Regions from separate parts of the Photobacterium sp. GJ3 genome, predicted to be linked through region 2. Evidence: riboswitches for the same ligand, from Rfam matches in the RefSeq annotation. Region 2 holds a riboswitch; the other holds the start of a gene.

What was found. A riboswitch is a leader RNA that binds a small molecule or an ion and turns the genes downstream of it on or off. The one in region 2 is predicted to bind thiamine pyrophosphate.
Region 1: it holds a riboswitch for thiamine pyrophosphate, as region 2 does, so the genes downstream of both, thiB (thiamine ABC transporter substrate binding subunit) here and thiD (bifunctional hydroxymethylpyrimidine kinase/phosphomethylpyrimidine kinase) in region 2, are expected to answer to the same signal.

The regions. Positions count from the first base shown of each region.
Region 1 is NZ_CP073578.1:239,833-244,126, reverse strand. Features, by position in the region: gene leuC (3-isopropylmalate dehydratase large subunit) at 1-596, shown strand, start outside; gene leuD (3-isopropylmalate dehydratase small subunit) at 615-1,217, shown strand; gene KDD30_RS01200 (DUF547 domain-containing protein) at 1,342-2,142, shown strand; TPP riboswitch at 2,236-2,357, shown strand; gene thiB (thiamine ABC transporter substrate binding subunit) at 2,496-3,452, shown strand; gene thiP (thiamine/thiamine pyrophosphate ABC transporter permease ThiP) at 3,469-4,294, shown strand, end outside.
Region 2 is NZ_CP073579.1:586,299-590,592, forward strand. Features, by position in the region: gene KDD30_RS19500 (ABC transporter permease) at 1-342, opposite strand, end outside; gene KDD30_RS19505 (ABC transporter ATP-binding protein) at 335-1,105, opposite strand; gene thiD (bifunctional hydroxymethylpyrimidine kinase/phosphomethylpyrimidine kinase) at 1,123-2,004, opposite strand; TPP riboswitch at 2,103-2,200, opposite strand; gene KDD30_RS19515 (VOC family protein) at 2,383-2,739, shown strand; gene KDD30_RS19520 (family 20 glycosylhydrolase) at 2,802-4,294, opposite strand, start outside.

The DNA.
Region 1 (4,294 bases), on a different replicon from region 2:
TGGTGACGCTGGATGCACAAAGCATCAAACCTCAAGTCACCTGGGGCACCAACCCGGGACAAGTGATTGCTGTCGATGCACCGATTCCGGCACCGGAAAGCTTCAGCGATCCGGTCGAGCGCGCTTCTGCAGCCAAAGCACTGGCGTATATGGGTCTGGAAGCCGGGAAAAAGCTGGCTGATTTTCCGGTTGATAAAGTTTTCATCGGTTCGTGCACCAACTCTCGCATCGAAGATATGCGGGCCGCGGCAGCCGTCGCGAAAGGCCGCAAAGTCGCAGCCAATGTTCAGGCGCTGGTCGTCCCGGGTTCTGAACAGGTGAAAGCGCAGGCGGAAAAAGAAGGTTTGGATAAAATCTTCATCGAAGCCGGTTTTGAATGGCGTCTGCCGGGTTGCTCCATGTGTCTGGCAATGAACAACGACCGCTTGGGTCCCGGGGAGCGCTGCGCGTCCACCAGTAACCGGAACTTTGAAGGTCGTCAGGGCCGTGATGGCCGGACTCATCTGGTCAGTCCCGCCATGGCTGCTGCTGCAGCCTGTGCCGGTCACTTCGTGGATATCCGCGAGCTGGACCAAGCAACCGTCGCCACCGCCTAACAGAGAAGGAAGAAAACCATGGCAGGAATCAAACAACATACCGGACTGGTGGTGCCGCTGGATGCCGCAAACGTCGACACCGACGCCATCATACCTAAGCAGTTTTTACAGAAAGTAAACCGGATTGGGTTTGGCAAACATTTGTTCCATGACTGGCGTTTTCTGGACGATGCCGGTGAGCAGCCAAATCCGGAATTTGTCCTGAACTACCCGCGCTATCAGGGGGCAAGCATTTTGCTGGCCCGTGAAAACTTCGGCTGCGGGTCGTCTCGTGAGCACGCCCCATGGTCGCTGGCGGATTACGGGATCAAAGTCATGATCGCGCCGAGCTTTGCCGACATTTTCTACGGCAACTCGATCAACAACCAGATGGTCCCGGTTCGCCTGACCGAAGCTGAAGTCGACGAACTGTTCCAATATGTCGAAGCCAGCGAAGGCGCGGAGATCACGGTCGATCTGGAAACCATGACGGTCACCGCCAATGGCAAATCGTATTCGTTTGAAATCGACGCGTTCCGCCGCCACTGCCTGCTGAACGGTCTGGACAACATCGGGCTCACGTTGCAGCACGAAGATAAAATCGCAGATTATGAAAGCAGGATCCCGGCATTTCTGGCCTGATCGCCCGTCTTTCTGATTGACGCTGACACCCTGCTCCGGCAGGGTGTTTTTTTACCCCAGATTTCAGAAAGAATCCGTGCGCATCACGGTCTGTTGGGTATCGCTCACTGACAAAGGTGTTCCCATGATTCTTCGCCGGCAATCTGTTCTCACATTCCTCTTGTTGGGTTTTCTCAGCCTGAGTTTCCCGGCTTTCGCCGCCCCCAAGGCTGATCTCTGGCCGTTCTGGCAAGCCAGTCAAACCCAGAGCACAAAAACAGTTGATCATGGCGCATGGCAACACCTGCTGGATCATTATCTGGTTGTGGCACCGCAACAAACCCGTTTCCGTTATGCCGCCGTGACGACAGCCGATAAAGTTGTGCTGAACGGTTATCTGAACACCCTGACGGCGGAAGATCCGCGCCAGCTGAACCGAAATGAGCAGTTTGCTTACTGGGTGAACCTCTACAACGCACTGACGGTGAAGGTGATTCTGGACAACTATCCGATCAGCTCAATCACCAAACTGGGCGGTTTCCTCAGCTTCGGTCCCTGGGATGAAAAGCTGATCACCATTGATGGACAGCAGTTGTCGCTGAACGATATCGAGCACAGAATTCTGCGGCCAATCTGGCAGGACAAACGCATTCATTATGTGGTGAACTGTGCCAGCCTGGGTTGTCCGGATCTGCTGCCGAAAGCAATGAACGCCAGCAATCTCAACGCGCAGCTCGAAGCCGCTGCCACACGCTTCATCAACAGCCGCAAAGGCGTTCAGGAATCCGGTGGAAAAGTCCGATTATCCTCGATTTATGACTGGTATCAGTCTGACTTCGGTGCGCTGCCAGACTTACAACAGCACCTGAACATGTATCGTGAACAACCCGTCACTCTGAACAAACCCGTATATGACTACGACTGGCGGCTCAACGAAGCCCGCTGATCCCGCAAGATACTGTGTCTGACCTTGGGTCAAACCTTTGGCCAGACGCAGCATTGTGGCTGGCAAAGGTGCGCAGCCCCGTTTACAATGAGAGCCGTTCTCATGGGGAGTCATCCGACTGAGATCGTGTTATTCGCCCATCACGGGAGAATACACGGGACCCATCGAACCTGAACCAGGTCATGCTGGCGTAGGAATTGAGAAACGGAAAGCACCTGATTGCAATTTGCCGTGTCTTTCCGGGACAAACCGCCCACTCACTCGACGCCGCGCCTTCTTGAAGAAATTGGAATTCCCTGCCCGTCAGGACTCAGGAGCGCTTTGTGAAACACCTCATTACCGCTTTACCTTTCATGGTTGCAGCAACTTCAGCGGCCGCCGCACAACCCACCTTAACCGTGTATACCTACAGTTCGTTTACTGCCGACTGGGGACCAGGTCCGGCCATTGAAAAAGCGTTCGAAAAAGAATGTGGCTGCGACCTGAAGTTTGTTGCGCTGGATGATGGCGTCTCTATCCTCAACCGGGTTCGCCTGGAAGGTAAAGGGACCAAAGCAGATGTTCTGCTGGGCCTGGACAACAACCTGATGACCGAGGCTAAGAAAACAGGCCTGCTGGCCACCAGCACTATAGATACTTCAGCCGTGACCATTCCGGGTGGCTGGAAAGACGATACCTTTGTTCCTTTTGATTACGGTTATTTCGCCTTCATCTACGACAGCGAAAAACTGAAAAATCCCCCCAGCAGCCTGAAAGAGCTGGTGACACGCGAAGATCTGAACCTGATTTATCAGGATCCGCGCACCTCTACGCCGGGTCAGGGTCTGATGCTGTGGGTGAAATCCGTTTATGGCGATCAGGCAACCCAAGCCTGGCAACAACTGGCGAAGAAAACCGTCACCGTCACCAAAGGCTGGTCTGAGGCCTATAACATGTTCCTCAATGGTGAAACGGATCTGGTGCTCTCGTATACCACTTCACCGGCGTATCATCTGATTGCCGAGAATGAAGACAAGTATAAAGCTGCCAATTTCAGCGAAGGACACTATATGCAGGTTGAAGTCGCAGCCAAGCTGAAAAACACCCAAAACAACGCGCTGGCCGATCAGTTCCTGAACTTTATTCTGACGCCTGGATTCCAGTCTGAGATCCCAACAGGCAACTGGATGTATCCGGTGACGAATCAGGCCCTGCCGGAAGGCTTCAGCACGCTGACGCGTCCGGCCAAATCGCTGGAGTTCAGCGCAGATGAAGTCGCCAAAGAGCGCAGAACCTGGGTCCGCGAATGGCAAACCGCACTGACTCAGTAATCGTATAGGTTTTCTCTTGTTACTTTCCCGTTCCAGCCTGCCCGGCGTGATGAGTGCCGGGCTGATTTTGATTCTGGTCGGCGGGGCGCTCAGCGCCCTGCTCGGACAAGCCACGGCATTACACCCGCTGGCCCTCTGGCAGGACCCCTATCTGCGCCATGTCACTGCATTCAGCTTCAAACAAGCGCTGCTCTCGACCCTGCTGAGTGTCATCCCTGCAATCCCTGTCGCTTACGCCCTGTCGCGGCGGCGGTTTCCGGGCCGATCTCTGCTATTGCGACTGTTCGCGATGACCGTGGTGCTGCCAGTGCTCGTAGCTGTATTTGGCTTGCTGGCGATTTACGGCAACAGCGGCCTGCTGGCACAAGGGCTGGCCGGGCTGGAGATGAAACTCCCGTTCAGTATTTATGGTCTGAACGGGATTTTGCTGGCGCATGTCTTTTTGAATCTGCCGCTGGCCTGCCGGTTACTCCTGCAAAGTCTGGAAGGCATTCCGGCGGAGCAGCATCAGCTTGCTGCGCATCTGGGAATGAAAGGCTGGCCGCTGTTCCGGCTGGTTGCCTGGCCCCGGTTGCGTCAGCAATTGCCGCAGGTGGCAGGGCTGGTCTTTATGCTGTGCTTCACCAGTTTCGCGGTCATTATGTCGCTGGGTGGCGGTCCGAAAGCAACCACGATTGAACTGGCCATTTATCAGGCGTTGCGCTACGACTTCGATCTGGCTGCCGGGGCTATGCTAGCGCTGTGGCAAATGCTGCTCTGCTGCGCGCTGGTTCTCTTCAGCCAGCGCTTTGCCCGACCGCTGGCAACCCTGAGTGGCCGGGTTCAGCAAGGCCATCCGAATT
Region 2 (4,294 bases):
GGGCAGCAACCAGCGCCGTACCGGCGTAAACAGCAACATCAGCAGGGCACAAAACAGGCCGAAAGTGAGCCCGGTGAGCAACCCCAGAAAAATCTCCGTGGCCGTCACCCAAGCATGCCGGAACAGGACATCGTGCTGTTGAATCAGTTTATTGAAGACTGCCAGAGGCTCGGGCAGGATAAATCCAGGCAGTTGAAACACCATCACAACCGCCTGCCAAGCTAATCCGAGCATCAGCAGCGTGATGACAACCCGGAACGCCGGATGCTGCAACAGCCCGCCAGTGGTTTTGACAAATGGACGGGGTTGCTCGATGGGAGCTTGCGTGATCAATTTAGTCATCTTCATTTCCCATCATGGCCAGCGTCGTCATCAATTGGTGTTGTGCATCTGCCATGGCTGCGTTGATGGGTCTGGGGATTTCTCCCTCAGGTGCCCCGAAGGCGGTAAGACGGGCTGGTTTCCCTTGCATCAAAAACAGATGATGACCCAGCCGGAGTGCTTCTTGCGGGTCATGCGTAATCAGGAGCACGGTCCGGTCCTGCAGCAGTTCTGCGGCCAGATCCTGAAGTTTGTAGCGCGTGACGGCATCCAGCGCAGAAAAAGGCTCATCCATGATGACAATGGGTTTTTCCTGCATCAGTGTGCGGACTAAAGCGACGCGTTGGCGCATTCCACCGGAGAGCTCGGATGGACTGGCTTGAGCATAATCTGCCAATCCAACCTGCGCCAGCAAGTGCATGGCACGTGTCTGAGTTTGGGAATTCACTTTTCGTTGCCGGAGTCGATAGCTGAAACAGACGTTATCCATCACATTCAGCCAGGGCAGCAGTAGATCTTGCTGTGCCATGTAAGCGATCTGCGGGCTGACCGGGTGACCGTCAAACGTTGTGACCTGTCCGCGGTACTGAACATCTTCTGGCAACAGATTGGCCAGAAGCCTCAGTAAAGTCGTTTTTCCGCAACCACTCTGACCAAGAATGCAATGCCACTGGCCGGGAAACAGTGTCAAAGACAAATGTTCGAATAAGGGGGTTGAAGCACTCGGGAAATGAAGATAGATATCCGACAAATGCACGCCAGGTCCCTGTATTACACGGTTCATTTGGCTTGCCTGCGTGCTCATGCAAGATCCCCGGACTGCGTCTGAAATGCATGAAAATGATGGACCGGGCCATGACCCTGACCAATCTTTAACTGATCGGCAAATTTCAGCGCTAAAGTCAGGTAGTTTTTCGCTTCTGCGACGGCGCCAGTGCGTGTGTATCCCTGAGCAAGATAGGAGGCAATCGCTGCAGATAATGTGCAGCCAGTGCCATGGGTGTTTTTTGTCTGAATGCGTTGGGTACTGAAGGTGACAATGTCACCTTTGGTGAGTAGGTAATCCGTACTCTGGCTTTCGGTTTCCCAGTGACCGCCCTTGAGTAGCACGGCTTCAGTATCGAGTGATTGTAATTGTGCGATGATTGTTTCTTTGTCACTCGAGTCAACAGAGGGAACTGGCGCCGCATGATTGTCTGACCGGGTGAGCGCAATCGCCTCCGGTAAATTGGGGGTGATGAGGGTTGCTAAAGGCAGAAGTTCAGCTTTCAGCGTTGTGATGGCTTTGGTTTCCAGCAGCAGGTCACCGCTGGTGGCCACCATCACTGGATCAAGGACGATATGCTCAGGCCGATATTGGCGTAGTTTTCGGGCCACAGCCTCAATGACGCCAGCGTCACTAAGCATCCCAATTTTGACTGCTTTGACATTCAGATCACTGAAAACGGCATCTAATTGCGCTTCAACAAAATCAGGAGAGACAGGAAAGATGTCGGTAACGCCCAGAGTATTTTGGGCGGTCAGGGCTGTGATGACAGAGCATGCATATCCACCCGTCGCGGAAATCGCTTTGATATCGGCCTGAATACCAGCGCCGCCACCACTGTCGGATCCGGCGATCGTCAGAACGATAGGCGTTGTGTTGCGGTTTGAAGCGTGTTGGGTTTGTGCTGGCTTGTTCATCTGCTTCCCTTTGCATCAATACCAGTTTGATGGGCAGGGAAGACGTACAGTCGCCAGTGGGCCGAATCGAAAGGGCCATGTTATTGGCAGTTTCGGTGGCAGGCTATCTGCTAGTTCCCTCCGCCAGTGCTAACTGGATCAGGTTCAACGGGTCCCACGATGTGGTCTCAGCCTTCCGGCTCCCCGACTAACGTTACTTTGATTCTTTGATAACGGTTGTGACGCTGAAGAATAATCTCTCAAGCTTGTTATCGCGCGGTCATTCTAACCTTGTTTTTTCTGTGAAAGCAAAAGAATTACGCGAAATTTGTCTGAGTGATTTATTCCTGGCGATTTCAGCCTATGATATCGGTAACCTCATTGAACCGGAGCAAGCTTGTGAATATTCATCATAAAATTAACTATGTAGAGTTTCCTGCCCGCGATATTCAGAAAACAAAAGATTTTTTTCAGTCGGTTTTTGGTTGGTCGTTTACAGACTACGGTGACGAATATACCGCTTTTTCTGATCAGGGGCTGGATGGCGGATTTTATGCTGCGCCTATGAAATCGGACGCCTCGCAAGGGGCGGCACTCATTGTGTTGTTCAGTGATGATCTGGAGGCGACTGAGCAGCAAGTCATTGCAGCTGGAGGTCAGATTATCCGGCCCATTTTTGATTTTCCCGGCGGACGGCGCTTCCATTTCACCGAGCCCAGCGGGAATGAATTTGCAGTGTGGGCAGAACCCCGATAAATGATACTTCATGAAAAGAAAAGAGCTCCTGCACGGAGCTCTTTGATTCATGGATTGCCAGATTAATTTACAGTTGCAACACGGCTGGTCCGCTGGCCGGAAACCGTTCTGATCTGAACACCGGCCGAAGCTGCGGGTGGGTTCAGGGCATCAAAGGTTTGCCAGCTTGCGCCTTGATCGGCCGAGAACTCAATGGTCAGTCCAGGGAATGTGGTATTTGCTTTGAGCACGCCATTTTCAATCACACCACCGGGCACTGGCAGGTTGAAAGCAATACCGGCCTGTTCCAGTTTCGGCAGAACTTTCTGGCCCAGCAGGTTGGCGAAGTGATTGTAGTCGCTGTTCCGTGCGGCTTCATCGGCCGGAATACCAGCATTGTCGTTGGCTTCCCAACTCGCTGTATGCCAGGCACGCTCAGCCAGACCCAGTACACGCGGGAAGGTCATGCCTTCAAACTGATCTTCCGTACGCACCGTTTCTGCCCACAGAGAGCCCTGAAGACCGAGTACATTTTCAGGCTTCAGCAGTTTTTTCACACCAGCGGAAGCCACAACGTCTTCTTTTGTAATCGGTGCACCGGCGCGGGTGAAATCTGCATTGGCAAAGACATCATCCGGCATATAGCCAAAGGTTTTCCGGGTATCGGTGAACCGCGGTGCCCAGTAGTAGCCGCGCTCGTTTGGATCGGGCTCGTACGGGTGGTCGAAGTACAGGTGAGTTGCATGGTTATAGACGACTTTATAATCGTTGTTGGCCAGATTATAAGCGCGATCCGCAACACCCCATTCCCAGATGTTTTGCCATGCGTTCCCCCACAGCGTGGTGTTGGCCATTTCAGAACGAGGATAGACCTGACCATCATGCATCAGACCGTCTTCCCAGCCCGCCATATCCAAGCCATAGTTCGCGGTGATAACGGAAATTCGCTCCACGAAATAACGGCTCAGATCCGAGACACTGTTCACACCATCGGTGTTATTGGCAATAAATGCCTGACAAACCGGAGAGTTCACCCAGGCACCGGCAATTTCGTCACCACCGAAATGGAAGGTTTTGAGAGGCTGAATCCCCTGATGCAGGTCGACCAGGCCTTTTACCACGGCATCCACAAAGTTGTAGGTTGAATCCATGCAGACGTTGATCGCATTGTCGGTAAACATCTGAACAGACAGATATTGCGTGGTGTCATCAAAATCAGTCAGCAGATATTGGTTCGCTTTTTCAAGATTCCCCTGTGCCGCATAGTGATCGTAACGCGCTTCCATGGCTTTGATTGCAGCATGCGCATGTCCCGGAATATCAATTTCTGGCACCACTTCAATATTCAGTGCAGCCGCGTGTGTCAGGATCTCACGATACTCTTGCGCGGTGTAATAGCCATTGGACTCAGGTGTGCCGTCCGGGCCTGCGCCGAGGAAAGGCAGCAAGCAGGTTTTTTCTTCAGGATCGTGACAGCGTTTTGAACCGACTTCGGTTAACTCAGGCAAACCGTCAATCTCAACACGCCAGCCTTCATCATCAGCAAGGCGCAGATGCAGTTTGTTCAGTTTAAAGG